Regions from separate parts of the Streptomyces sp. NPDC090445 genome, predicted to be linked through region 1. Evidence: riboswitches for the same ligand, from Rfam matches in the RefSeq annotation. Region 1 holds a riboswitch; each other region holds the start of a gene.
What was found. Region 1 has a riboswitch for thiamine pyrophosphate ahead of thiC (phosphomethylpyrimidine synthase ThiC). Riboswitches for the same ligand answer to the same signal wherever they lie in the genome.
Positions count from the first base shown of each region.

Region 1 (9,342 bases):
CATTTCTCTCCCTTTCCATCAGCAGGAAAGACTGCCATGGGTGGTCGATCGGCTACGGAGTGAAGTAGGCGCGCTGTTGAGCTCCCTCTCCTTCTCTATCAGTATCTGAAAACTCACTCCTTGTGATCCGCTAGCGCTTCCACCAATCTTGTCAAGGGGGTTCCGGGGGGTCATTCCTGGCCACTTCCACAACAGCGGGGTAGGCAATGCGCGAGTCGGTACAGGCAGAGGTCATGATGAGCTTCCTCGTTTCCGAGGAGCTCTCGTTCCGGATCCCGGTGGAGCTCCGGTACGACGCCGGCGACCCGTACGCAGTACGGCTTACCTTCCACCTTCCCGGAGACGCGCCGGTGACCTGGGCGTTCGGGCGGGAGCTGCTGCTCGACGGCATCAACAAGCCGTGCGGGGAAGGCGACGTCCACATCGCCCCAGCCTCGTCCGAGGAACTGTCCGACGTCCACATCCGGCTCCAGGTCGGCAGCGACCGCGCCCTCTTCCGGGCCGGTGCGGCACCCCTGGTCGCCTTCCTCGACCGCACCGACCGGCTGGTTCCACTCGGTCAGGAGCGCAGCCTCGGCGACTTCGAGATGAGCCTCGACGAGGCGCTCGACAAGATCCTCGCCGAGTCCCGGCAGAACGAGCAGAACGCCGGCTGACAGCCGGACTCAGCGCTTGCGCCGCCGGCCCCGGCCCCGGTTCCCGCGCCCGGTACCCGGGGCCGCCGTCGTAGCGGTCGCGCCCGCCGGCCGGTCGGCGGACACCACGAGCGCTGCGAGCGCCGTCGTGACCGGGACCGAGGCCACCAGGCCGATCGAGCCCACGAGGGTCCGTACGATCTCCACCGCGACGAGCTCGCTGTTGGCCACCGCGCCCACGCTGCTGTTCGCGATCGAGAACAGCAGCAGCAGGGGCAGGGCCGCGCCCGCGTAGGCCAGCACGAGGGTGTTGACCACCGACGCGATGTGGTCGCGGCCGATGCGGATGGCCGCGCGGTACAGGGACCGCGGCCCCATCGCCGGGTCCGCGTGGTGGAGTTCCCAGACCGCCGAGGTCTGGGTGACCGTCACGTCGTCGAGCACGCCGAGCGATCCGATGATGATGCTCGCGAGCAGCAGACCGCTCATGTCGATGTCCGGGTACAGCCCGTGGATCAGCCCGGTGTTGTCGTCGGTGTTGCCGGTGAGGAACGCCCAGTCGATGAACACCGAGCCCAGCAGTCCGATCAGCAGCAGCGAGACGAGCGTGCCGAGGACCGCGACGGAGGTGCGGGCGGTCAGCCCGTGGCACAGGTAGAGCGCGATCAGCATGATGGCACTCGCCCCGATGATCGCGACGACCAGCGGATTCGAGCCCTGCAGGATCGCCGGCAGGATGAACAGGGTCAGCACGGCGAAGCTGATGACGAGGGCGATCAGCGCGAACAGGCCGCGCATCCGCCCCACCAGGACCACCACCAGGGCGAAGATGCCCGCCAGTACCGCCAGCGGGATCTTGCGGTTCACGTCGATCACGGAGTACTGCAGGTCCCGAGGGGCGTCGGGGGCGTAGGCCACGACCACCTCCTGACCGTCCGCCAGCTGCCGGGGAGCCCCCGGTTGGACGATTTCGATGAAGGTGCGGCCCTTGTCGCGGCCGGTGCCGACCTCGACGGTGGCCTTCTTGCACTGGCCGGTCTGCGCGGCCTGTGCCTCACGGCCCTCCGGTGTCGAGGGGTTGGCCGTCGGCGGCACCTGCGAGGCGTTCACGGATTTGCAGTCGACCTGTTCGAGCCGAACGACCCGGCCCTGCTCGGTCTGGCGGTCGAAGCCCACGCCGGAGCGCTCGTGTGCGGGGGCGCCGCCCGGCCAGAGCACTGCCATGCCGACGAACACGGCCGTGGCGAAGGGGATCAGCACGGCTGCGATGACCTTGCGCAGGTGCTTCGAGACGGGAGCCGCAGGCCCGTGGCCGTGGGAATGGCCATGCGCGTGACCGTGGCCGTGGTCGGCATCTCCGTGGCCGGTGTGGCCCGTGGGCTCGGCGGGCTCGTCGGGGGGCTGTGTCGAGGACGTCACTGGCTGATCATCGCAAGAGTTGAGGGGGCCCACTGTTCAGCACGCCACAGATGACGCTAGCGTGGTGGCACCTTTGCACAACGCGGGAGCTCGGAGCACCGGGCTGAGAGGGCGCTGATCACCGTACGCAGGCACGACATGCGTACGGGAAGAGGCTGCGCCGACCGCCGAACCTGTTACCGGGTAATGCCGGCGTAGGGAGATCAGGTCTCATGACCATTCAGGACGCACGCACGCCTGCCGTCGGCCAGGACGCCGACGGCGGGACCGAGCGCCAGCCGGGCTGGCACAAGGGCTACGTGGCGGGCTCCCGCCCCGACATCCGGGTGCCGGTTCGCCAGGTCCACCTCACCAACGGCAAGGACGTGACGCTCTACGACACGTCCGGTCCGTACACCGACCCGCAGATCGAGACCGATGTCCGGCGGGGTCTGGCGCCGCTGCGCGAGAACTGGATCATCGGCCGCGGCGACACCGAGGAATACGCGGGCCGTCCCGTGCGCCCCGAGGACGACGGCATCAAGCACACCTCGCCGCGCGGCGGCCTCAAGAACCTCGACGCGGTCTTCCCCGGCCGTCCGCGCCTGCCGCGCCGCGGCCGGGGCGGCCAGGCCGTCACGCAGCTCGCGTACGCCCGCCGCGGTGAGGTCACCCCCGAGATGGAGTACGTCGCGATCCGCGAGAACGTCTCCCCCGAGGTCGTGCGCGAGGAGATCGCCGCAGGTCGCGCCGTGCTGCCCGCGAACGTGAACCACCCGGAGATCGAGCCGATGATCATCGGCAAGAGGTTCCTGGTGAAGGTCAACGCCAACATCGGCAACTCCGCGGTCACCTCCTCCATCGAGGAGGAGGTCGAGAAGATGACCTGGGCCACCCGCTGGGGTGCCGACACGGTCATGGACCTCTCCACCGGCCGCAACATCCACACCACCCGCGAGTGGGTGCTGCGCAACTCCCCCGTGCCGATCGGCACCGTGCCGCTCTACCAGGCCCTGGAGAAGGTCGACGGCAAGGCCGAGGAGCTGACCTGGGAGATCTACAAGGACACCGTCATCGAGCAGGCCGAGCAGGGCGTCGACTACATGACGGTCCACGCCGGCGTGCTGCTGCCGTACGTGCCGCTGACCGCCCGCCGCAAGACCGGCATCGTCTCCCGCGGAGGCTCGATCATGGCCGCGTGGTGCCTGGCGCACCACAAGGAGAACTTCCTCTACACGAACTTCGAGGAGCTCTGCGAGATCCTCGCGGCGTACGACGTGACGTACTCGCTGGGTGACGGCCTGCGCCCCGGCTCGATCGCGGACGCCAACGACGCGGCGCAGTTCGCCGAGCTGAAGACGCTGGGCGAACTGAACAAGATCGCCAAGAGCCACAACGTGCAGACGATGATCGAGGGCCCGGGGCACGTCCCGATGCACAAGATCAAGGAGAACATCGACCTCCAGCAGGAGATCTGCGAGGAGGCGCCGTTCTACACGCTCGGCCCGCTGACCACGGACGTCGCCCCGGCGTACGACCACATCACCTCGGGCATCGGCGCCGCGATGATCGCCTGGTGGGGCACGGCGATGCTCTGCTACGTCACGCCCAAGGAGCACCTGGGCCTGCCCAACCGCGACGACGTCAAGACCGGCGTCATCACGTACAAGATCGCCGCGCACGCGGCGGACCTGGCCAAGGGGCACCCGGGCGCCCAGGAGTGGGACGACGCCCTGTCGGACGCGCGCTTCGAATTCCGCTGGGAGGACCAGTTCAACCTGGCCCTCGACCCGGACACGGCCCGCGAGTTCCACGACGAGACGCTCCCGGCCGAGCCGGCGAAGACGGCGCACTTCTGCTCCATGTGCGGCCCGAAGTTCTGCTCGATGAAGATCTCCCAGGACATCCGCCGCGAGCACGGCGGCGACCTGAAGGCGGGTGAGATCGAGGCGGGCATGGCGGCGAAGTCCGCCGAGTTCGCGGCGACCGGCAACCGGGTCTACCTGCCGATCGCGGACTGACCTGCCGGGCCCGCCGGGCCGGACCCGCGACCCGTATGGGGGGAGTCGCGGGCCCGGCCCGGGGCCCGGCCGACCGGCAGCCCCGGCCGTGCGGGGCTTGCGCTGGAGCGCGCTCCAACTCCTAGAGTGCCGCCCCATGACCATGAGATATCGCAGTCTGGGCCGCACCGGCATGGAGGTCAGTGCCCACTGCCTCGGGACCATGATGTTCGGGGCGGTGGGGAACCCGGACCACGACGCGTGCGTGCGGATCGTCCATGCCGCGCTCGACCGGGGCATCAACTTCGTCGACACCGCGGACATGTACTCCGCCGGCGAGTCTGAGGAGATCGTGGGCAAAGCCCTCCGCGGCCGCCGCGACGACGTCGTGCTCGCGACGAAGGTCCACTTCCAGATGGGTGAGGGCCGCAACCGCAGCGGGAACTCGCGGCGCTGGATCGTGCGCGCCGTCGAGGACAGCCTGCGCCGGCTGGACACCGAATGGATCGACCTCTACCAGGTGCACCGGCCGGACCACACGACAGACGTCGAGGAGACCCTGTCGGTCCTCGGCGATCTGGTGCGCGCGGGGAAGATCAGGGCCTTCGGCTGTTCGACGTTCCCCGCCGAGGAACTCGTCGAGGCGCACCACACCGCCGAGCGGCGGGGGCTGCCGAAGTTCCGGACGGAACAGCCGCCCTATTCCGTCCTCGCGCGCGGCATCGAGGCCGACGTCCTGCCGGTCGCCCAGCGGTACGGGATGGGCGTGCTCACCTGGAGCCCGCTCGCCTCGGGCTTCCTGACGGGCAGGTACCGCCTCGGCGAGCCCGTCGACCTGACCTCGGGACGGGCCGCACGCACGCCGGCGCGCTTCGACCCGGCGATCCCCGGCAACCTCGCGAAGCTCGAGGCCGTGGAGAAGCTCATCGAGCTCGCCGACGGCATCGGCTGCACCCTGCCCGAACTGGCCGTCGCCTTCCCCCTCGCGCACCCCGCCGTCACGTCCGTGATCATCGGGCCGCGGACCATGGACCAGCTGGAATCGCTGCTCGGGGGCGCTTCGCTGGTGCTCGACGACGCCGTGCTCGACCGCATCGACGAGATCGTGCCTCCCGGGACGAACCTCTACCACCCGGACGGGGTCTGGCAACCGCCGGCACTGGCGGATGCCGCGCTGCGGCGCCGCCCGCCGGGCGACCGCGCCGCTGGGTGACCCTCCGGCCGGGGGCGACACCCCGGCCGGGGTCTGCGGTGTCACACCGTCGCAGCGGGCGATGTTTCACGTGAAACGGGGATGGACGAGCCGCCGCGGTCCAGGGCGTAGCCGCGGTTGGTCTCGGTCTGACGCCGGTAGTTCTCGGGGAGGTCGGGCAGGGTCAGCAGCCGGTCGCAGGCGCGCAGCGAGGCGTGCATGTCCCCCACCCAGTAGGCGGTGATGGAGTGCTCGAAGAGCAGCCCCCACCGGTAGACCCACGGGTGGACGAAGAGGATGTCCGCCGGGGCCGACCGGTCCAGGACGGCCAAGGTGATGGCGTGCGCGGCGTGGTACCGGCCCAGCAGCCTCAGCCGTGAGGCGAGTTCGTAGCAGGCCTCCAGGCGCGCGGGCCGGAACTCCCAGGCACGCGTGAGCGCGTCCATCGCGGCAGGCCAGTCGCCCGCATCGGCGTTCAGGACACCGGCCTGGAGGAGCGCGTAGTAGACCTCCTCCTCCCAGCCGCCCATGGCTGCGCGGCGCTCGTAGAGCCGGATCGCCTCCGCGGCGTTCCCCATGTCCCGCATGGTCTGCGCGAGGTAGAAAACCGTCCGGTGGTTCGCGGGGTCCCGTTCGAGTTCGGCGCTGAGCAGGCGCGCGTCGCGTTCGAACTTGTCGTGCCGGGAGCCGCCGTCGGCGTGGTCCTCGATGACGAGTGCGTCGAGGTTCTCCTGCCTGCCGGGGCGCTGGTCGTACTCGTCGGGGCGGTCGCAGGTCAGGTACTCGTGCGTGACGCCCTCGTACCGCCAGGGGAGGTCACCGCGGACCAGGCGCTTGATCCGGTACTCGGTTTCACCCTCGTGCCGCAGCATGTACGACTGCGCGGTGAGCGGCGGCAGCGGGCCGGTGCGGCACAGGACCAGGTCGGCGTCGAGGAGGAGCAGGTAGTCGGCCTTGCCACGGGCGTGCGCGATGTTGAGGCTGCGGTTGTGCCCGAAGTCCTTCCAGGGCTCCTCGTGGAGCTCGCCCGGGATGCCGTGCAGGGCGTTGCGGATCAGCTGCTGGGTGCCGTCGGTGGATCCGGTGTCGGAGATGACCCAGGTGTCGATGAGGTCCCGTACCGAGTCCAGGCAGCGCTCGATGACGGCGGACTCGTTCTTCACGATCATGCAGAGGCAAATGGTCGGCTTCACGGCCGCCGACCCTAGGGACGGGGTCGCTCGGGCCGCGTGCGGCACGCCGGTCCGCGGCCCCGGGTGGCTGGCGTGCGCAGGGCCATGTGGCCCTGTGCGCTGGTCCTTTCGTCTGACGAATGGGCGAGCCGGACCGGCGCGGGGGGAACTGCTCTTCAGGATGACTGATCGCGGAGTCCGTGCGGGCATGCGGGCTTCGGGGAAACATTCGATCCCGTGTGCACGAGGAGCGGTACATGAGTTCTGAGGACAGGCCCAGATCTTCCTTGGGCCCGCTGCCCCGCCGGGCAGGCTGGCTGGTCGGAGGCACGTTCGCCTCCGTGGCACTGGTGCTGGCCGGCATGGCGGCCCCGGCGGCCGCGGGTGCGCCGCAGTCCGGAAAGTCCGTGGTGGTTCCGGACAGCGGCGACCGCTGTACGAGCACCGCGAAGAAGGCGATGGACCCGGCGGAGGCGGCGCAGCCGGCGGGCAGCGACAAGTGCAAGGGCGAGAGGGGGCCGACCGGTCCGAGGGGCCCGAAGGGGAAGACGGGGCCCACCGGTCCGAAGGGGAAGACGGGCAAGACGGGCCCGACCGGTCCGACGGGCGCCACTGGTCTGACGGGCCCGACCGGTCCGACGGGCGCCACTGGTCTGACGGGCCCGACTGGTCCGACCGGTGCCACTGGTCTGACGGGCCCGACCGGTCCGACGGGCGCCACTGGTCTGACCGGCCCGACCGGTCCGACCGGTGCCACCGGCTCGACGGGACCCACCGGCCCGCAGGGTGCCAGCGGCCAGTGCTTCGACGTCGACGCTGTCCGGCCCGCCGCCTCCCGCGAGGTCAAGGCCGTCCTCTCGGACACCATCACCTTCGCGGGAATCCGCGACCTGACCCCGGCCCCGACCCCCTGGCGCTGGTACGACCTGACCGACACCGGGGACACCTACCCGACCGACGCCTGTGCCGTGTCGATCTCCACGCAGGCCAACATCGTCAACATCGAGGTGCTCACCACAGGGGGTGACATCTACGAAACCGCCTGCAGGATCAACCCGGGCACGCCCGACTCCCTCACCTGCACCGAGGTGTGGGCGCCGGCGAATCCCCAGCCGGCAGGAGGCGCCAACGGCCTGGCGCGGTTCACCCACCGGGCGCTGTCCCAGGACGACATGAACCTCAAGCCCGAGGAAATCAAGTAGCACGCGGAGCCGCTGCCGACCGGCGTCAGTGCGATCCGTGCCCCGGGCTGCCGAAGTCGGGTCCGGTGAAGTCCGGTGGCGTGTAGCCGGGCCGGGTCCCCTGTGAATGGGGTCCGGGACTGGTGAAGTCGGGCCGGGTGTATCCCAGGTTGGGGATGCGCCCGGCCTTCGGCGTGTGCGGGGCCGGTTGCGCCGCTTCCGCGGCCGGGTCCGCCAGGGCCTCGCGCAGGAACGGCAGGATGCCCTGCTCCAGCAGGGCGCTCCGCCACGCCTCGCGCGCGAGCGCGACCTCGTCGGGTCCGGCCTCGGACTCGTCCCCGGCCACCACCTCGGTCGCCCGGTTGCGCACGGCCGTCACCAGCAGCGCGACCACCGCGCCGAAGAGCGTGACGGCGGTCAGGGCGCCGAACAGCCAGCCCGCCGTCAGCATCGTGTCGGCGAAGGAGGGCTCGGGCTCGACGGCCTTCAGGATGTAGCCCACCAGCAGGAAGATCACCATGGCGGTGGCCGCCAGGACCGGGGCGAGGACCGCGACCATGGCGGTGATGCCCGCCCCGTCGCTCTCCTCCCGTCCGCCGTCCCGGTAGTCCGCCCGCGGGGTGGAGCGGATCTCCTCGCGCTGCGCGCCGCGCACCTTCACGTAGTGGTCGTACTCGGCCGCGGCCGCGGCGGTCAGCAGTGCGCTGGCCCCGACGGCCATGATGCGCAGTTGTTCGGCGTTCAGCCGTTCGCCAAGCCCGTCGAGTCCGGGCCGTTCGCGTGCGGTGCGCAGCGCCTCGTCGAGGAGTCGGTCGAACTCCGGCCGGTCTTCGGTCAGCAGGTGCGGAGCGCTGTTCATGTGCATCCCCCGATGCTCCGTGGGGGCCGGTTTGCCCGCGTAGACCCGGGCACCGGCACAAACGGAGGAGAGCCTGCTACGGATAGAGCGATGGTAGATGGCTCATGCCGCGCCGTGACAGGGGCTTTCCCGAAATACCCCCCTTCTGACAAGCATCAGCCGTTCAGGGGGAGTTGCACGACCAGCAGCTTGCCCGCCATCGTCACGCCGCCGTCCATCGCGATGGCGAGGCCGCCCGCGTACACGTGGGGCCCGTCGACGAGCTCCGGGCCGCCGGTGCCGTCGCCGTCCTCGGTGCCCACCTCGCCGAGCAGGTACGGGATGGGGCTGTGGCCGTGCACGACGCGGCTGCCGCCGTAGGTGTCGAGGAGTTCGCGCACGGCCTGCGGGCCGGTCTCCTCGTCGCGGAAGGCGAACCGCTTGGTGAACTTGCGGAACAGGTCCCAGGTGATGTCCGCGTCGTTGCGGTTGAGCAACTCGTGGATGGTGTCGTTGACGTCCTCGATGGAGTCGCCGTAGTCGAGGTAGGCAGTGGTGTCGGAGTGCAGCAGCAGGTGCCCGTCCTCCAGCACGGCCGCGTCCAGGCGCGACATCCACTGCAGGTGTACGTCCTCCAGCCGCTCCATGTCGGTGCGCTGGCCGCCGTTGAGCAGCCAGGCCGCCTGGAAGGTGGCAGTGCCTGCGCCCGACTGGACGGGTGTGTCGCCGAACCGCTTGGCGCCGATGAGCAGCAGCTCGTGGTTGCCCATGAGGGCCTTGCAGTAGCCGCCGGCGGCGGCTGCCTCGGCGGACAGCCGCATGACGAGGTCGATCACGCCGATGCCGTCGGGGCCCCGGTCGGTGAAGTCGCCGAGGAACCAGATGCGGGCGTTCCCCGCGGACCAGCGCAGGTCGGCGTCGATGAT
Region 1 covers NZ_JBIVXV010000007.1:160,723-170,064, reverse strand. The annotation lists gene ACIQUT_RS17625 (IclR family transcriptional regulator) at 1-109, shown strand, start outside; gene ACIQUT_RS17620 (SsgA family sporulation/cell division regulator) at 207-656, shown strand; gene ACIQUT_RS17615 (YibE/F family protein) at 666-2,054, opposite strand; TPP riboswitch at 2,127-2,272, shown strand; gene thiC (phosphomethylpyrimidine synthase ThiC) at 2,267-4,054, shown strand; gene ACIQUT_RS17605 (aldo/keto reductase) at 4,197-5,246, shown strand; gene ACIQUT_RS17600 (glycosyltransferase) at 5,288-6,394, opposite strand; gene ACIQUT_RS17595 (hypothetical protein) at 6,739-7,599, shown strand; gene ACIQUT_RS17590 (hypothetical protein) at 7,625-8,443, opposite strand; gene ACIQUT_RS17585 (metallophosphoesterase) at 8,593-9,342, opposite strand, start outside.

Region 2 (9,342 bases), on a different contig from region 1:
GTGGTCGAGCGCGTCGAAGTACGGGCCGAAGTCCCAGGTCCGCGAGCACAGCGAGGAGCCCTGCCCGGCTGTGGACTCCAGCAGCAGCAACGGGTCGTCGTCGTGCACGAGCTCGTCCAGCAGCGGCAGCATGTGCTCCCTGACCTGCGCGTACGCCGCCTCGCGCGGCCGGCCCCCGGTCGCCGACCCGGTGTGCACGACCACGCCCAGGGCGCCGATCTCCCGGCCCCGGCGCAGCGAGTGGCGCAGCGACTCCACCGACCGCTCCACCGTCGCCTCGGTGTGCGAGCCGAAGTTGATCAGGTAGGGGGCGTGCACGTAGGCCGGGACCGACCCGGCCTCGCAGCCGGCCCTGAACAGCTCGTCCTGGGCCGGGTTCCCGGCCGGGGTGGCCCAGCCGCGCGGATTGGCCACGAAGACCTGCACCGCCTCGGCCGCCAGCTCCCGCGCGTACGACAGCCCCACCGAGGCGAGCCCGCCCGCCACGGGCACGTGCCCGCCCACGGGATTGCGCCTGGCCGCAGTGTCCATCCCCGCTACAGCCCCTTGATCCGCAGGACGATCTGGCTGCCCTCCGGGGCGCTCTGGCCGCCCGGCACCGACTGCACGTCCACGATGTTGGTGAAGTTCAGGAACGCCCTCTCCACCTTCACCTTGAAGCCCGCGGCCTCCAGGGTCTTGCGGGCCACGTCCGCCTCCAGGCCGACCACGTTCGGCACAGGGATCTGGCGGGGCCCCTTGGACAGCGTGAGCACGACCGTGTCACCGGCCGCGGCCTGCGCGCCCGCGCCGACCGACTGGTTGGCGACCGTACCGGCCGGGAACGGCGAGTTGATCTCGTCGGCCGCCGTCTCCACCTTCAGGCCGAGGTCCTGCAGCGCCGCCCGGGCCTGGTCCACGGGCCTCCCGGTCACACTCGGCACCGGCACCGGCCGACCCTTGCTGACCGTGATCGACACCGCGGTGTCGGGGGCCCGCTTCTGCCCGCCGTCCGGGTTGGTGGAGATCACCGAACCCTGCGGCACCTCCTGGCTGAACGCCTGCGTGACGATGCCCGGAGCCAGACCGCTCTTGGTCAGCTCCGCCTTCGCCTCCTCCAGCGGACGGCCCTTGACGTCGGGCACCACCACGACCGCCGGGCCGCGGGAGATCGTCAGCACCACCGCGCCGTTGCCGCGGATCCGCTTGCCGCCCTGCGGGTCGCTGTCCATCACCGTGCCGCGGTCGAAGGCGTCGCTGAACTTCCGGTCGACCCGCTTGACGCCGAGGCCGGCTTCCGACAGTTCGGACCGGGCCTGCGCCTCGGTCTTGCCCAGCAGGTTGGGGACCTGCGTGAACTGGCCGGAACTGATGTACCAGACGCCGGTTCCGATGCCGAGGATCAGCAGCAGCGCGGCGAGGACCAGCAGCGGGCCGCGCCGGGAGCGGGACGGCGCCTGCGCCGGTGCCGGCGGTTCCTCGCCGTCGACGGGCAGGGACGCCACCAGCAGGGAGGTGCGCTCCACCGGCTGCGGCGCCGGGATCCGCGGGACCACGCTCGTGCGGTCCTCCGCGGACGACCGCACCTCGGCGTACGCCTGCGGCGGAACGGCGTCCAGCTCGGCGTCGGCCAGCCGGCTCCGGGCGTCCAGGACCAGCCCCAGCAGGGCCGCGGCGTCGTAAGGGCGCAGGTCCGGGGTGCGGGCCGTGGCCTGCGCCACCAGCTCGTCCAGCGCGACGGGCAGCCCGGGGACCACCGCCGACGGAGGCGGGACGTCCTCGTGCAGGTGCCGGTACAGCACCTCGGCCGGGGTGCCGCCGGGGTGCGGCTTGTCCCCGGTCAGCATCTCGTACAGCACCACACCGCAGGCGTACACGTCGACCCGGGTGTCGGTGACCCCGTTCTCGATCTGCTCGGGGGCGAGGTAGGAGACCGTGCCGAGGACCGCGCCGGTGGTGCTGGTGACCGCGTCCACGGACCGGACCAGCCCGAAGTCGGCCACCTTCACCCGGCCGTCGTCGCCGATCAGGACGTTCTCGGGCTTCATGTCGCGGTGCACGAACCCGGCCCGGTGCGCGGCACCCAGCGCCGCCAGGACCGGCTCCAGGATGTCCAGCGCCGCCCGCGGCTGGAGCGCGCCGCGCTCGCGCAGCACGTCGCGCAGCGTGCAGCCGGAGACGTACTCCATGGCCAGGTACGTGTACGGGCCGTCCGTGCCCTGGTCGAAGGCGGCGACCACGTTGGGGTGCGCGAGGCGGGCGACGGACTTCGCCTCGCGAATGAACCGGTCGACGAAGGCGGCGTCCGCGGCCAGCGCCGGGTGCATCACCTTCAGGGCGAGGATCCGGTCGAGGCGGGTGTCCAGGGCCCGGTAGACCGTGGCCATGCCGCCTGCCGCGATGCGGGCGTCGATGCGGTAGCGGCCGTCGAGCGTCTGCCCGACGAGCGGGTCATCCAGGGTCGTGTCCACCCGGCCATCCTACGAGCCGGTCTGCTGCGCGGGCCGTGGGTGGCTGTGCCTTGCAGCACAGCTGTGACGCGCCCCACCCGTTGCTCCCGCCGCTGCGCGGAGCCATTCCCCACCCCGCCCCTTCCCGAAACTGTGGGCTCCGCCCCAGATCCCCGCGCCTCAAACGCCGGCGAGGCTGGAAAATCCAGCCCGCGCGGCGTTTGAGCGCAACGGGTCCGGTCAGCGCCCGGTTTCGGGAAGGGGCGGGACTGGGGAAAGGCTCCGCGCAGCGGAAGCGGGGTCAGAAGGCCGGGTGTTCGGGGTCCAAGGTGGCGCGGCCTTCGGCCGGGGAGGAGGCGTGGGCGAAGCGGCGTTGGGGGATGCGGCCCGCGCGGAAGGCGAGCCGCCCGGCGGACACCGCATCCCGCATCGCGCCGGCCATCAGCACCGGCACCTGCGCCCGCGTCACCGCCGACGCCAGCATGACCCCGGCGCAGCCGAGTTCCATCGCCAGCGCCACGTCGGAGGCGGTTCCCGCACCCGCGTCCAGGATCACCGGCACGCCGGCCCGCTCCACGATCAGTTCGAAGTTGTGCGGGTTGCGGATGCCCATGCCCGACCCGATGGGCGAGCCGAGCGGCATGACGGCCGCGCAGCCGGCGTCCTCCAGCTTCCGGGCGAGCACGGGGTCGTCGTTGGTGTACGGCAGCACGGTGAACCCGTCGTCCACCAGGGTTTCCGCGGCGGCGAGCAGTTCCTCGCCGTCCGGGAGGAGGGTCCGCTCGTCGGCGATGACCTCCAGTTTGATCCAGTCCGTGCCGAGCGCCTCGCGGGCCAGCCGGGCGGTGAGGACCGCCTCGCCGGCGGTGTAGCAGCCGGCCGTGTTCGGCAGGACCGCGATCCCGAGCTTGTCGAGGACGCCCAGGACGGAGCCCCGGACGGCCGGGTCGAGCCGGCGCATCGCGACCGTGGTGAGTTCCGTACCGGAGGCGGTCAGGGCGTGTTCCAGCACGTCGAGGCTGGGGGCGCCGCCGGTGCCCATGATCAGGCGGGAGGAGAAGGTCCGGCCGCCGAGGAGGAGTGCGTCGTCCGCCATCGTGTTCAGCCTCCCTGGACCGCGGTCAGGATCTCGACCCGGTCGCCGTCGCCGACCGCGGTGTGCGGCCACTGCCCGCGCGGGACCACGGTCTCGTTGAGTGCGGCCGCGACCCCGGAGGGGGCGGCGGTGAGGGTGGCGACCACCGCGTCGAGGGTGGTGCCGGGCGCGAGCTCGCGCGGCTCGCCGTTGACGGAGATGGTCATGCGTACGACTCCTGACGTGCGGGGGAGAAGCGGCGCGGGCTGAAGGGCAGGGCGGCTTCCGGCAGGGCGCCGGTGGCGAGCAGTTCGGCCATCGTGTCGCCGGTGACGGGGGTGAGCAGCACCCCGTTGCGGTGGTGCCCGGTGGCCAGGTGGAGGCCGGGCAGGGCGGTGGGGCCGAGCAGCGGGGCGTTGTCGGGGGAGCCGGGGCGCAGGCCGGCGAGGGTCTCGGTCAGCGGCAGTTCGGTGATGCCGGGCACCAACTCGTGTGCGTCGCGGAGGAGTTCGTACACCCCGCCGGCGGTGACCGTGGTGTCCCAGCCGAGTTCCTCGCTGGTGGCGCCGATGACGATGTCGCCGTTCTCGCGGGGCACCAGGTACACGTGGCTGCCGCGGACGAGGGCCCGTACGGTCCGCGACAGGAACGGCGCGTACGGGGCGGGCACCGCGAGCCGCAGAACCTGCCCCTTCACCGGCCGGACGGGCGGCAGCGCCTCGTCGGGTACGCCGGCCAGCCGGCCGCTGAGCGAGCCCGCGGCCAGCACCACCTGGTCGGCGGACAGCTCGGTGCCGTCGTCGAGCACGGCGCCGGCCGCCCGGTCGGCGGTGACGACGAGCCGTTCGGCGTTCGCCCGGCGGATGTCGACGCCGGCGTGCTCGCAGGCGGCCAGCAGGGCGGCGGCCAGCCGCCGCGGGTCGACCTGGTGGTCGCCGTCCACGCGCAGGCCGCCGCGGACGCCCGGGGCGAGCATCGGCTCCAGGCGCCGGCATTCGCGGCCGGTGAGCCACTCGGACTCCAGGCCGCAGCGGCGCTGCAGGGCGTGCAGTTCGCGCAGGTGGAGCCGGTCGTCGGCGTCGAGGGCGACGGCGAGCGTGCCGCAGGCGCGGTAGCCGATGTCCATGCCGCCGCTGGCGTCGGCGAGTTCGGCGGCGAATTCCGGATAGCGGGCGGCGGAGGCGAGGTTGAGGCCGAGCAGGGTCTCCTCGCCGTAGTGCAGTTCGGTGACGGCGGCGAGCATGCCCGCCGCGACCCGGGCGGCGCCGCCGCCGGGGGCCGGGTCGGCGAGGGCGGTGCGCAGCCCGCGCCGGGCCGCCCGCCAGGCGGTGACCAGGCCGATGATCCCGCCCCCGATGACGAGGACGTCGGATCCCGCGGCCGTCGCGGTTCCCTTGGACGAGTGCATGGGCGTCCAGCCCCTCCCTTCGCCGGCATGACCCGGATCAGGTTCGGACGGTCGGAGGCCGGCCAGCCTCCCTCTCAGCCCGGTGCGCCCGGGCTCCCGCGATAGGTACGGTGGCCACAGTAGCCGTTCCCCTTCGGGCGGCGGGAGAGAGCCGGGACGCGGCCGCCGGTGCACCCTTCCTCACCGATCACTGCTGACTAGGGTGGGTTGCGTGAGCGAGCAGACCGAACACACTCAGAGCGGCGTCGTCATCGTCGGCGCCGGAATGGCCGGCGTGCAGACCGCGGTCGCCCTGCGCGAGCAGGGCTGGACCGGCCCCGTGATCCTTCTGGGCGCCGAGCCCCACCAGCCCTACGACCGGCCCCCGCTGTCCAAGGCGGTCCTGCTCGGCAAGGCCGAGGACTCCGCCTTCGACGTCGACTTCGAGGGCCTGGGCATCGAACTCCGGCTCGGCGTGGAGGTGACCGGGCTGCGGGCCGCCGACCGCGAGCTGGACACCGAGTCCGGCCCGGTCCCGTACGGGGTCCTGGTCCTGGCGACCGGCGCCGAACCGCTGACCCTGCCCGGCTCCGAGGGCGTCCCCGGCGTCCACCTGCTGCGCACCCTCGACGACGCGGCCCGGCTGCGGCCGGTGCTGGCCCGGACCCCGGCCACCGTCGTCGTCGGCGCCGGGTGGATCGGTGCCGAGTTCGCGACCGCGGCCCGGGAGGCGGGCTGCGCGGTGACGGTGGTCGAGGCCGCGGACCGGGTGCTCGCGGGCGCCCTGCCGGCGGAGGTCGCCGCTCCGATGGCCGGCTGGTACGAGGAGGTGGGGGCCGCCCTGCTGACCTCCGCCAAGGTCGCCTCGGTGGAGTCCGGGCGGGTGCTGCTCGCGGACGGCCGGGAGCTGCCCGCCGGGGCGGTCGTCGTGGGCATCGGGGCGCGGCCCGCCACCCGCTGGCTGGCCGGGTCGGGCGTCGAGCTCGGCGCCGACGGCTCGGTGACGGCGGACGCGTACCTGCGGACCTCCCTGCCGGGGGTGTACGCGGTGGGCGACTGCGCCTCGTTCCCCTCGGCGCGGTACGGGGCGCGGCTGCTGGTGCACCACTGGGACAACGCGCTGCAGGGGCCGCGGGTGGTCGCGGCGAACATCCTGGCCGGGGCCGGGGCCGGGGCCGGGGCCGGGGCGGAGGCAGAGGCAAAGGCGGAGTCCGGGGCCGCGCTCCAGGTCTACGACCCGGTCCCGTACTTCTGGTCCGAGCAGTTCGGGCGGTTCGTCCAGTACGCGGGCCACCACGCGGACGCGGACACCCTGCTGTGGCGCGGCGACCCCGGCGGGCAGGCGTGGTCGGTGTGCTGGCTGCGGGCCGGGTCGCTGGTAGCGATCCTCGCCGTGGGCCGGCCGCGGGACCTCGCCCAGGGCCGCAAGCTGATCGAGACCGGCGCCGCCGTCGACCCCGGCCGGGTGGCCGACCCCGGCACCCCCCTGAAGTCGGCCGTGGCTGCCCCGCAGTAGCGCGGCGCGGAGCACCCGGACGGCGCGCCCGGGCCGTGCGGGGGTCCCCGTACGGCCGGGGAGCCCCGTACGGACAGGCCCGGGTACCGGCAGCGGGCGGGAGGTGGCAGGCTTGTGCCGTGACCGAGATTGACACCAAGATCGATGCCCTTGTCCCCTCCTGGCTCCACCTGCCCGACATCGCCGAGATGCTGGACGTCGAGGTGACCCGGGTCCGCCAGCTGGTCAAGGAAGGTCAGCTGATCGCCGTCCGCCGGGGCGAGAACCGCACCCTCCAGGTCCCCGCCGACTTCATCGACGACACCAAGCTGGTCAAGGGCCTCACCGGCCTGCTGACGGTGCTGCGCGACGACGGCTTCTCCGACGAGGAGATGCTGGAGTGGCTCTTCACCGCGGACGAGACCCTGCCCGGCACCCCCGTGCAGGCGCTGCGCGAGAATCGCGGCACGGAGGTCAAGCGCCGCGCCCAGGCGCTCGCCCTCTGACCCGAGCCGACCGATCCATCCGCGGAACGCGGGCCGCCCGGTGCGGCCCGCGTTCTCTGCGCCCACCAGGGGGTACCCATGTCCTCGAACGCCCGGCAGCTCTCCGACGCCAGGCTCTACCTGTGCACGGACGCCCGCACGCGGCAGGGAGACCTCCCCGAGTTCCTCGACGCCGTCCTCGCCGGCGGGGTGGACATCGTCCAGCTCCGCGACAAGGGCATGGAGGCGGCCGAGGAGCTCGACCACCTCCGGGTGTTCGCCGAGGCCGCCCGCCGGCACGGCAAGCTCCTCGCGGTCAACGACCGCGCCGACGTCGCGCACGCCATCGGCTCCGACGTCCTGCACCTCGGCCAGGGCGACATCCCGGTGCCGGCCGCCCGCGCCATCCTCGGCGAGGGGGTGCTGGTCGGCCGCTCCTGCCACGCCGAGCCCGAGGTCGACGCCGCGGCCGCCGAGCCGGGCGTGGACTACTTCTGCACCGGCCCCTGCTGGCCCACCCCCACCAAGCCCGGCCGGCCCGCCCCCGGCCTGGACCTGGTCCGGTACGCGGCCTCCCTGCGGCAGGACCGCCCCTGGTTCGCGATCGGCGGCATCGACGCCGGCAACCTCGACGAGGTCCTCGACGCCGGCGCGACCCGGGTCGTCGTCGTCCGCGCCCTGACCGAGGCGTCCGATCCGGGGGCCGCGGCGGCGGACCTCGCACGGCGTATCCGGAACCGCGTCTCTTAAGTGTCCAAAAACCTGTCCAAAACCCGGACAGGGCTTCGGCGTGCGGGAACACGCGTCTAACCTGCCCGTATGGCCCTTGGTACCGCTTCCACCCGAACGGACCGTGCACGCACGGTCCGCGACCTGCTGGCGTCCGGGGACCCCTCGTACTCGTTCGAGTTCTGGGCTCCCAAGACCGAGAAGGGCGAGCGCAACCTCTGGAACGCGCTGCGCCGCATCGAGGCGGTGTCCCCGAGCTTCGTATCCGTGACCTACGGGGCCGGCGGCTCCACCCGGGGCGGCACGGTCAAGGCCACCCAGCAGATCGCCGCCGACACCACGCTGACACCCGTCGCGCACCTCACCGCCGTCGACCACTCCGTGGCCGAGCTGCGCAATGTGATCGGCCAGTTCGCGGACGCCGGCATCCGCAACATGCTCGCCGTGCGCGGCGACCCGCCGGGCAACCCCATGGGCCCGTGGGTGCCCCACCCCGAAGGGGTGCACTACGCGGCCGACCTGGTCCGGCTGCTGAAGGAATCCGGCGACTTCTGCGTGGGCGTCGCCGCCTTCCCGGAGATGCACCCGCGCTCCGAGGACTGGGACACGGACATCCGGCACTTCGTGGACAAGTGCCGCGCCGGTGCCGACTATGCGATCACCCAGATGTTCTTCGATCCGGAGAATTATCTGCGGCTTCGCGACAGCGCCGAAAAGGCGGGCTGTGACACCCCGATCATCCCTGAGGTCATGCCTGTTGTGGCCGTCAAGCAGCTCGACCGGCTGCCCCAACTCAGCAACGCCGTCTTCCCCGAGGCCGTGAAAGAGCGCATGCTCGCCGTCAAGGACGATCCGGCCGCTGTACGCTCCATGGGGATCGAGTTCGCCACGGAGTTCTGCGCGCGGCTGCTGTCCGAGGGTGTCCCGGGGCTGCACTTCATCACGCTGAACAACTCCACGGCGACTCTCGAGATCTACGAGAATCTGGGCCTGCACCAGCGGGCCTGATCGGCCGTACCCCAGGACGGCCGTACCGAGGGGTGCCACGCATGGGAATGACGGTCCTCTACGTCGCGTTCGGTTTCGTCGCGCTGTGGCTGCTTGCCGAGGTCCTGATGCAGTACAAGGCCCGGCTGCGCTGGCGGCTGCTCGCGTTCGCCGGGTTCCTCGGCGTGGTCGCGGGGGTGGTGCTGCCCTCGGTGCCGGTCATCGCCGCGGGCGCGCTCGCGTTCGCGCTGGGCCAGACGCTGGTGACGCTGTCCTTCCGCAAGGGCTTCGAGGCCGGCTGGGCGCTGCGCAAGGGCGGCAAGCAGGGCAAGGGCGGCAAGGGTGGCAAGGGCGAGGACGCCGCCGCGGCCCCGAAGGGTGCCGCCCGGCGCCGCCGCGCCGGCGGACCGCGGTCCGAGCCCGCGCTGGAGGTGTCCGGGGTGGAGTACGGCGCCGACGCGCCGGGCGGGCCCGCGGACGCGGGCGCCGACGGGGCGGCGGAATCCGGGAAGACCCCCCGGCCGCGGTTCACGGCCGCGACGGAGGAGCTGTACAGCCCCGAGCCGCTGCCCGAGGACACCGGCTCGTACGGGATACAGAGCTTCGGGTCCGGCTCCGACGCCGGGCAGACGGCCGCGTTCGCCTCGCCGTTCACCACCGCCGAGCAGGACGCCCACGGCTACGCCGGCTACCAGGACCCGCAGGCGCCGGGCGGCGGCTACGACTACCCCGGCGCCTACCAGCCCGGCGGCGAA
Region 2 covers NZ_JBIVXV010000002.1:139,253-148,594, reverse strand. The annotation lists gene ACIQUT_RS05380 (deoxyribonuclease IV) at 1-531, opposite strand, end outside; gene pknB (Stk1 family PASTA domain-containing Ser/Thr kinase) at 537-2,450, opposite strand; gene ACIQUT_RS05370 (thiazole synthase) at 2,731-3,525, opposite strand; gene thiS (sulfur carrier protein ThiS) at 3,531-3,731, opposite strand; gene thiO (glycine oxidase ThiO) at 3,728-4,912, opposite strand; TPP riboswitch at 4,910-5,022, opposite strand; gene ACIQUT_RS05355 (NAD(P)/FAD-dependent oxidoreductase) at 5,124-6,407, shown strand; gene ACIQUT_RS05350 (Rv2175c family DNA-binding protein) at 6,527-6,892, shown strand; gene thiE (thiamine phosphate synthase) at 6,971-7,621, shown strand; gene metF (methylenetetrahydrofolate reductase [NAD(P)H]) at 7,691-8,608, shown strand; gene ACIQUT_RS05335 (hypothetical protein) at 8,650-9,342, shown strand, end outside.
Region 2: another riboswitch for thiamine pyrophosphate. It lies ahead of thiO (glycine oxidase ThiO); the one in region 1 lies ahead of thiC (phosphomethylpyrimidine synthase ThiC).

Region 3 (9,342 bases), on a different contig from region 1:
CTTCGCAGGCACCGCAGGACTCCTCGCCCCCACCGCAGAGGAAGCAGAAGAAGCGGGCCGGGCGAGACCTGCGTGCCGCCATAGGGGTCGGTGTCGGCCTCGGTGCGGTGATCTTCGCTTCGCTCTTCATCGTGAAGGCGGTCTTCGTCGGCGTCATCGTCGTCGCGGTCGTCGTCGGCCTGTGGGAGCTCACCTCCCGGCTCCAGGAGAAGAAGGGCATCAAGGCGCCGCTCGTCCCGCTCGCGATCGGCGGTGCCGCCATGGTCATCGCCGGGTACGTGAGGGGTGCCGAGGGCGCCTGGGTGGCCATGGCCCTGACCGCGCTGGCGGTCCTGGTCTGGCGGATGACCGAACCGCCCGAGGACTACCTCAAGGACGTCACGGCGGGTGTCTTCGCGGCGTTCTACGTGCCGTTCCTGGCGACCTTCGTGGCGATGCTGCTCACGGCGGACGACGGCCCGCAGCGGGTGATGACCTTCCTGGCCCTGACGGTGGTCAGCGACACCGGCGCCTACGCCGTGGGCTGGCGCTTCGGCAAGACCAAGCTCGCGCCGCGCATCAGCCCGGGGAAGACCCGCGAGGGGCTCCTCGGCGCGGTGGCCTTCTCGATGGGGGCCGGCGCGCTGTGCATGGAGTTCCTGGTCGACGGCGGGGCCTGGTGGCAGGGCCTGATCCTCGGCCTCGCGGTCGCGGTCAGCGCCACGCTGGGCGACCTCGGCGAGTCGATGATCAAACGGGACCTGGGCATCAAGGACATGGGCACCCTGCTCCCGGGCCACGGCGGCATCATGGACCGGCTGGACTCCTTGCTGCCGACCGCCCCGGTGGTGTGGTTGCTGCTGGCGCTGTTCGTCGGCACGGGCTGAGCCCGCGCCACGGAGCCACGCGGCGGAGCCGCATATCGGACGCAGTATGGACCGGCTGGACTCCTTGCTGCCGACCGCCCCGGTGGTGTGGTTGCTGCTGGCGCTGTTCGTCGGCACGGGCTGACCGCCGGGACGGGCCGGGGCACCGGCCGCGGGATCGTCGGCAGCGGCCGATCCGACCGGGTTATCCTGAAGGGCGCACCATTTCCGTGGTGCGCCCTTTCCCCGTGATCGCGGGGATGCATCTCGTGAGGTCTCCGGGCGCGGACCGCGCCATCGCCATCGCTCCGCACGTGCGGAGCCCGTCGGACCTCGTCGCCTGAGGAAGGACCGATCATGGCACCCCGCCCCGCTCCGGGAGAGCTCACCTTCGTCGCGCCGAAGGGGGCGAAGAAGCCGCCGCGGCACCTCGCCGACCTGTCGCCGGCCGAGCGGCGCGAGGCGGTCGCCGCGATCGGCGAGAAGCCGTTCCGGGCCAAGCAGCTCTCGCAGCACTACTTCGCGCGCTACGCCCACGACCCGGCGGAGTGGACCGACATCCCGGCGTCCTCCCGCGAGAAGCTCCGCGAGGAGCTGCTGCCGGACCTGATGCGCGTCGTACGGCACATCTCCTGCGACGACGACACCACCCGCAAGACCCTGTGGCGGCTGCACGACGGCACGCTCGTCGAGTCCGTGCTGATGCGCTACCCGGACCGGGTCACCATGTGCATCTCCTCGCAGGCGGGCTGCGGCATGAACTGCCCGTTCTGCGCCACCGGCCAGGCCGGCCTGGACCGCAACCTGTCGACCGCGGAGATCGTGCACCAGATCGTCGACGGCATGCGCGCCCTGCGCGACGGCGAGGTCCCCGGCGGCCCGGCCCGGCTGTCGAACATCGTCTTCATGGGCATGGGCGAGCCGCTGGCCAACTACAACCGGGTCGTCGGCGCCATCCGCCGCCTCACCGACCCCGAGCCCGACGGCCTGGGCCTGTCCCAGCGCGGCATCACCGTCTCCACCGTCGGCCTGGTCCCGGCGATGCTGCGGTTCGCCGACGAGGGCTTCAAGTGCCGCCTCGCCGTCTCGCTGCACGCCCCCGACGACGAGCTGCGCGACACCCTCGTGCCGGTGAACACCCGCTGGCAGGTCCGCGAGGTCCTCGACGCGGCCTGGGAGTACGCCGAGAAGTCCGGCCGCCGGGTCTCCATCGAGTACGCCCTGATCCGCGACATCAACGACCAGGCCTGGCGCGGCGACCTCCTGGGCCGGCTCCTCAAGGGCAAGCGCGTCCACGTCAACCTGATCCCGCTGAACCCGACGCCGGGTTCGAAGTGGACCGCCTCGCGCCCCGAGGACGAGCGGGCCTTCGTCGAGGCCATCGCCCGGCACGGTGTGCCCGTGACCGTGCGTGACACCCGCGGTCAGGAGATCGACGGTGCGTGCGGCCAGCTGGCCGCTGCGGAGCGGTAGCTTCCGCTTCTCGCGGTGCCGGTTCGGCCACGGGGTACCCTGTGGCCGAACCAATTGCATATTCCGACAGGGGAGCGCCACAGCGCTGAGAGTGCGGCACCGTCAGCCGCAGACCCTCTGAACCTCGCCCCGGTCATGCGGGGTAGGAAGTTCGGTCACCACTCAAGCTGTTGCGCCCTGCCCCGGCGCCCGCTCCGACAGAGCGCCGGGGCAGGGCCGCGTCTTCTCCTGGTCATCCCAGGAGGAATACACCAGTGAGCACCACCAGGAAGATCGCGGGAGCTGCCCTCGCGGCCGCCCTCGGCGTCACCACGCTCAGCGCCTGCGGCGGCGACGGCGGGCAGGACAAGCCCGAGGGCAGCGCCGGCGGGTCGCCGAAGTCCAAGACGGTCACCCTCGTCTCCCACGACTCCTTCAACGTGACCGAAACGGTCCTGAAGGAGTTCGAGCAGCAGAGCGGCTACACCGTCAAGGTCCTCAAGTCCGGGGACGCGGGCGCCGCCCTCAACCAGGAGATCCTCACCAAGGGCTCCCCGCGCGGCGACGTGTTCTTCGGTGTGGACAACACGCTCCTCTCGCGCGCCCTGGACAACGGCATCTTCACCCCGCACGAGGCCAAGGGCCTGGCCGGCGTGAAGCCCGAGTACGTCCTCGACAAGCAGCACCGGGTCACGCCCGTGGACTCCGGCGACATCTGCGTCAACTACGACAGGGCGTACTTCGCCGACAAGAAGATCGCCCCGCCGCAGACGCTCGACGACCTGCTCAAGCCCGAGTACAAGAACCTGCTGGTCACCGAGAACGCGGCCACCTCCTCCCCGGGCCTGGGCTTCCTGCTGGCCACCGTCGGCAAGTACGGCGAGGACGGCTGGAAGGACTACTGGAGCAAGCTCAAGGCCAACGGCGTCGAGGTCGTCGACGGCTGGGAGCAGGCCTACAACGAGCGCTTCTCCGGCTCCGCGGGCGGCAAGAAGGCCAAGGCCGACCGCCCGCTGGTGGTCTCGTACGCCTCCAGCCCGCCGGTCGAGGTCCTGTACGCCGACCCGAAGCCGGCCGAGGCCCCCACGGGCGTCGCCACCGGCACCTGCTTCCGCCAGGTCGAGTTCGCCGGCCTGCTCAAGGGCGCGAAGAACGAGGAGGGCGGCAAGGCGCTGATCGACTTCATGATCGGCAAGAAGTTCCAGGAGGACATGCCGCTCCAGATGTTCGTGAACCCGGTGGTCACGGACGCCGCGCTGCCGGAGCTGTTCACGAAGCACGGCGTGGTCGTCGAGAAGCCCGAGACCGTGGCTCCCGAGAACATCGCCAAGAACCGTGAGCAGTGGGTCAAGACATGGTCCTCGCTCGTCGTGAAGTAGCCCCCGGCAGGACAGCGGGCACGGCGGCACGCGGTGCGGCCGTCAGGTTGGCCCTGATGGCCGTGCCGCTGGCCTTCTTCGCACTGTTCTTCGCCTACCCCGTCACCGCGATCGTCGGCCGCGGGGTCAGGACCGACGCCGGCTGGCAGTTCGGCCGCATCGGCGAGGTGCTGACCCGGGCCGACATCGCCGGGGTGCTGTGGTTCACCGCCTGGCAGGCGGTCGCCTCCACGCTGCTCACCCTGCTGATCGCGCTGCCCGCCGCGTACGTCTTCGCACGGCTGGAATTCCCCGGCAAGCAGCTGCTGCGGGCCGTGGTCACCGTCCCCTTCGTGCTGCCCACCGTGGTCGTCGGCACCGCCTTCCTGGCGCTGGTCGGGCGGGGCGGGCTGCTGGAGGAGCTGTGGGGCGTACGGCTGGACACCACGGTGTGGGCGATCCTGCTCGCGCACGTCTTCTTCAACTACGCCGTGGTCGTCCGCACCGTCGGCGGGCTGTGGGCGCAGCTGGACCCCCGCCAGGAGGAAGCCGCCCGGGTGCTGGGCGCCGGACGGTTCGCCGCCTGGCGGCGGGTGACGCTGCCCGCGCTGGTCCCGGCGGTGGCCGCGGCCGCGCTGATGGTCTTCCTGTTCACGTTCACCTCGTTCGGCGTCGTGCAGATCCTCGGCGGGCCTTCGTACGCCACGCTGGAGGTGGAGGTCTACCGGCAGACCGCGCAGCTGCTGGACCTGTCCACAGCCGCCGTCCTGACGATGGTCCAGTTCGCCGCCGTCGCCCTGATCCTCGCCGTGCACGCCCGGACCGTGCGCCGGCGCGAGACCGCGCTGCGGCTGGTGGACCCGGTGCGGACCGCGCACCGGCCGCGCGGGTTCGCGCAGCGGGCCCTGCTGGGCGGGGTGCTGCTGACGGTGGCCGTGCTGATCGTGCTGCCGCTGGGCGTGCTGGTGGAGCGCTCCCTCGACGCCTCCGGCGGGTACGGGCTGGGCTTCTACCGGGCACTGCAGAGCGCGGGCTCGGGCGGCGGAACGTTTCTGGTGCCGCCGCTGGAGGCCGTCTGGAACTCCCTGCAGTACGCGCTGGCCGCCACCGGCATCGCCCTCGTGGTCGGCGGGCTCGCGGCCGCCGCGCTGACCCGGAAGGCGGGCCCCTTCGTCCGCGGCTTCGACGCGCTGCTGATGCTGCCGCTCGGGGTGTCCGCGGTGACCGTGGGCTTCGGGTTCCTGATCACCCTGGACGAGCCGCCGCTGGACCTCCGGACCTCGTGGATCCTGGTGCCGCTGGCGCAGGCGCTGGTCGGCGTGCCCTTCGTCGTACGGACCATGCTGCCGGTCCTGCGGGCCGTGGACAGCCGGCTCCGGGAGGCGGCCGCCGTGCTGGGCGCGTCCCCGCTGCGGGCCTGGCGGGAGGTGGACCTGCCGCTGGTGCGGCGGGCGCTGCTGATCGCGGCCGGGTTCGCCTTCGCCGTGTCGCTGGGGGAGTTCGGGGCGACCGTCTTCATCGCGCGGCCCGACCGGCCGACGCTGCCGGTGGCCGTGGCCCGGCTGCTCGGGCGGGCCGGGGAGCTGAACTACGGGCAGGCGATGGCCCTGAGCACGATTCTGATGCTGGTGTGCGCGGCCGCCCTGCTGGTGCTGGAGCGGCTGCGGCCCGACAAGACCTCGGGAGAGTTCTGATGACGTTGCTCGAACTGGCCGGGGTCTCGGTCCGCTTCGGCGAGCGCGCCGTCGTCGACCGGGTGGACCTCCGGGTCGCCGAGCACGAGATCGTCTGCGTACTGGGGCCCAGCGGCAGCGGGAAGTCCACGCTGCTGCGGGTCGTCGCCGGGCTCCAGCCCGTCTCGGCCGGCCGGGTCCTGCTGGGCGGCGCCGACCAGGCGCGGGTGCCCGTGCACCGGCGGGGGGTCGGGCTGATGTTCCAGGACCACCAGCTGTTCCCGCACCGCGACGTCGGCGAGAACGTGGCGTTCGGCCTGCGCATGCAGGGGGCTGCGGGCGTACTGCGCGGACCGCGCGGCCTGCGCGGCCTGCGCCGCGGAGCGCGCGGCCCCGCGGAGGACCGGGTCGCGGAGCTGCTGGAGCTGGTCGGACTCCCCGGGGCCCGGCAGCGCTCGGTGTCCTCCCTGTCGGGCGGCGAGCAGCAGCGGGTCGCGCTGGCCCGGGCGCTGGCCCCGTCGCCGCGGCTGCTGATGCTGGACGAGCCGCTGGGCCAGCTGGACCGCGGGCTGCGCGAGCGCCTGGTGGTGGAGCTGCGCGGGCTGTTCTCCCGGCTGGGCACCACCGTGCTGGCCGTCACCCACGACCAGGGGGAGGCCTTCGCCCTGGCCGACCGGGTCGTGGTGATGAGCGAGGGCCGGATCGCGCAGGCCGGGACCCCGCTGGAGGTGTGGCAGCGGCCGGCCTCCGAGTTCGTGGCGCGGTTCCTCGGCTTCGAGAACGTCGTCCCGGCGACGGTGTCGGGCGGCGCCGCGGCGACCGCCTGGGGCAAGGTCCCGGTGCCGGAGGGCTCCCCGGAGGGGGAGCAGCGGGTGCTGATCCGGCCGGCGGGCGTGGTCCTCGCGGCCGCCGGCCTCGGCTGCGCGGTGGTGTCCCGTACCTTCCGCGGCACGCACGTGGCGCTGCGGCTGCGCCCCGAGGCCGGTCCGGAGCTGGAGGCCGAGTGCGGGCTGGCGGCAGCCCCGGCGGTGGGGGACCGGGTGGCGGTGGCGTTCACGCCGAACGAGGTGGTCGTCCTCCCGGCCCCCTGATCGCCGCCGTTGCACGAGTCCGGTCGTGAAACCGCGGGTCGGTGGGGGCTGGTCGCGCAGTTCCCCGCGCCCCTTGCGGGGCGCGGGCCCGTTCAGCGCAGCTGTGCCGGCTCCGGGTCCCGTGCCGGTTCCGGGGTCGGGGCGTCGGCCCCGTCGTGCTTGCCGTACCAGGCGACGGCCACGGCGCCGGCCACCGCGAGGACGAAGCCCAGCACGGCCAGCCAGGCCAGGCCCGGCCGGGACGCGTCGCCGAGCCACAGCACGCCGATCGCCCCGGGCAGCACGGTCTCGCCGACCACCAGCGCGGCGGTCGCCCCGTTCACGGAGCCGATCTGCAGGGCCACGGTGTGCAGGTACATGCCGCCGACGCCGGCGAGCACGATCGCGTACAGGGCCGGGTCGCCGAGCAGGGCGACCGGGTCGAAGGGGTCGATGCCGTTCAGGATCCGGACGCCGACGCCGAGCGCGCCGAAGGCGAGGCCGGACAGCAGGCCGGCGAGGATCGCGGCCCGGCCGCCGAGCAGGCGTACGGCGACAGTGCCGCCCACGATGATCAGTGCGGTGACGGCGAACAGCCACCAGTGCGTGGCCATCGGGGCGTGGTGGCCGCCCTCGTGGCCGGCGGCCGTGGCGAGCAGGACGAGTGCCGCGCACACGATGCCGATGGAGATCCACTCCTTGCGGGTCAGCCGGAGGCCGAGCATCCGCACGCTCAGGATCGCCGTGATCACCAGGTTGGCGCTGATGACGGTCTGGGACAGGAAGAGGGGGAGCATCCGGGCGGCGAGGGCGCCCAGGCCGAAGCCCGCGAAGTCCAGGATGGTGCCGACGATGAATTCCCAGGTCATCGCCGCCTTCGCGGTCGACGTCAGGTTGGGGCCGCCGTGCGCGGTGACCCCGGCGGCGGCCGGGTTCGCCCGGGCGGCGCGGCGCGATCCGACGGCTTGCAGGACGGATCCCGTGCCGTAGCAGATGGATGCCGCTATCGCGGTCAGCAGGCCTATGAGCACCGGTGGCTCCGTTCACGTGTGACAGGTTGTGCCGTAAGTACCGCTTGTGCGGGGTACGACTGCCAGACGTGAGAACGGGCCCGGAAGGTTGCCTCCCGAGCCCGGCTTCTTGCGGCGTTCGGCGGGTCAGCGGGCCAGCGCGAGCGAAGTCAGCTGCGCCACGCCCCAGCTGACGGGTACGCACACCGTGAGCAGTGCGCCGGCCCGGACGCCGGCGGCCGTCCGCAGGACGGCGCCGGGGGTGCCGAGGTCGAGCAGGGCGGCGCGGGCGGCGGAGCGGCTCTGGCGGACCTCCACGGCGGAGGCGAGCAGGGTCGCGGCCGCGCACAGGGCGACGAGGGCGCAGGCCGGGCCGGTCAGCGGGCCGAGCGGGGCGCCGAGTCCGCCCGGGCCGGGCAGGGCCGCGGTGCTGAGCGCGGCCGCCCCCACCGCGCAGAGCACGCCGAGCGGGCGGCCGATCCGGGGGGCCTCCTCCTGCAGGGCCCGGCCGGCGAGCAGTCGGAGTGCGCCCGGGCGGGCGGCCTGGACGAGGGTCCCGCAGGCGTAGGCGAGGCCCGGGCCGGCGAGGGCGAGCCCGAGGGCGGTGAGGACCCAGCCGGCGGGCAGCACGGCCCCGCCGCGGCCGGCGTACCCCTCGACGGCGAGTCCGCAGGCGGTGAGGGCGATGCCCCAGGGCAGGCCGGTCTGCGGGGAGGGCGGGGTGTGGGGGCGCAGGGCGAGGGCGGTGGCGGCCGAGGCGGTCAGCGGGACGACGGCCAGCAGGGTCAGGGCGGCGGCGACGGGCAGCGGCCGGTCGGCGTGGAGCAGTCGGGCGCCGGCTCCGTCGAAGGGGAGTCCGCCCAGGTCGCCGCGCAGGTGGAGGAAGGCCGCCAGGGCGAGGGCGCTGCCCAGGGTGCCGGAGATCGCGGTGGAGACGGCCGCGACGAGGGTGAGGCGTACGGGGCCCAGCCCGACGGCGTCCATCCCGGCGCGGGGCCGGGTGGCGGGGTCGGTCCGGGCGACGACGACGGCGAGGTGGACGGTGGCGGCGAGCGGGATCAGCGTCCACAGCAGCCGCGGGAACGATCCGGCGGGGCGGGCGACGGCCCCGGCGAGCACGTACAGCAGCAGGAAGCCGGTGCCGGCGCAGGCGGCGGCGACCAGCAGGCGGCGCAGCTGGACGAGCGGGCGGGAGCCGCGGGCTAGGCGGAGAGCGAGCACGCGGCCTGGTCCTCCGGGGTGTCGCCGGACGGGCCGGCCAGGCCGGCGGCCGCTGCGGCGGGTCGGCCGTCGAGGAGGGCGAACCGGCGGTCGGCGACGGCCGCGGTGTCCTCGTCGTGGGTGGCCAGCACGACGGTGATCTCGTGGGACCGGGCCGCGGTGGTCAGGGTGCGCAGGAGCAGGGAGCGTTCGGAGCGGTGCAGCGGCGCGGTGGGCTCGTCGGCGAAGATCACGGCGGGTTCGCTGACCAGGGCGCGGGCCAGGGCGACGCGCTGGGACGCGGCGCGGTCGAGGGCGCGGGGGCGTTTGTGGGCGGAGCCGGCGATGTCGAGCCGTTCCAGCCAGGCGCAGGCGGCCCGCTTGGCGGTGTGGTGCGAGGCGCCGGAGACCAGCAGGGGGAGGGCGGCGTTCTCCCAGACGGTGAGCTCGGGCAGCAGGGCCGGCTCGGGGCCGATCCAGCCGAACCGGTCGCGGCGCAGCCGTTCGCGGGTGAGGGCGCGCATGGTGTGGACGGGCACGCTGTTGAACCAGACCTCGCCCTCGCGGGGGACGAGGCGGCCGCTGAGGCAGTGCAGGAGGGTGGTCTTCCCGCTGCCGCGAGGGCCGGTCACGGCGAGGACCTCGCCTTGGCGGACGCCGACCGAGACCCCGATGATGCCGGGTGAACCGTTGTGGGAGTAGTGAACGGACCGTGCCCAGAGCACATCGTTGTC
Region 3 covers NZ_JBIVXV010000017.1:80,565-89,906, forward strand. The annotation lists gene ACIQUT_RS27075 (phosphatidate cytidylyltransferase) at 1-866, shown strand, start outside; gene rlmN (23S rRNA (adenine(2503)-C(2))-methyltransferase RlmN) at 1,203-2,318, shown strand; TPP riboswitch at 2,377-2,485, shown strand; gene ACIQUT_RS27085 (thiamine ABC transporter substrate binding subunit) at 2,573-3,676, shown strand; gene ACIQUT_RS27090 (ABC transporter permease) at 3,733-5,349, shown strand; gene ACIQUT_RS27095 (ABC transporter ATP-binding protein) at 5,349-6,419, shown strand; gene ACIQUT_RS27100 (hypothetical protein) at 6,512-7,429, opposite strand; gene ACIQUT_RS27105 (hypothetical protein) at 7,556-8,629, opposite strand; gene ACIQUT_RS27110 (ABC transporter ATP-binding protein) at 8,611-9,342, opposite strand, start outside.
Region 3: another riboswitch for thiamine pyrophosphate. It lies ahead of ACIQUT_RS27085 (thiamine ABC transporter substrate binding subunit); the one in region 1 lies ahead of thiC (phosphomethylpyrimidine synthase ThiC).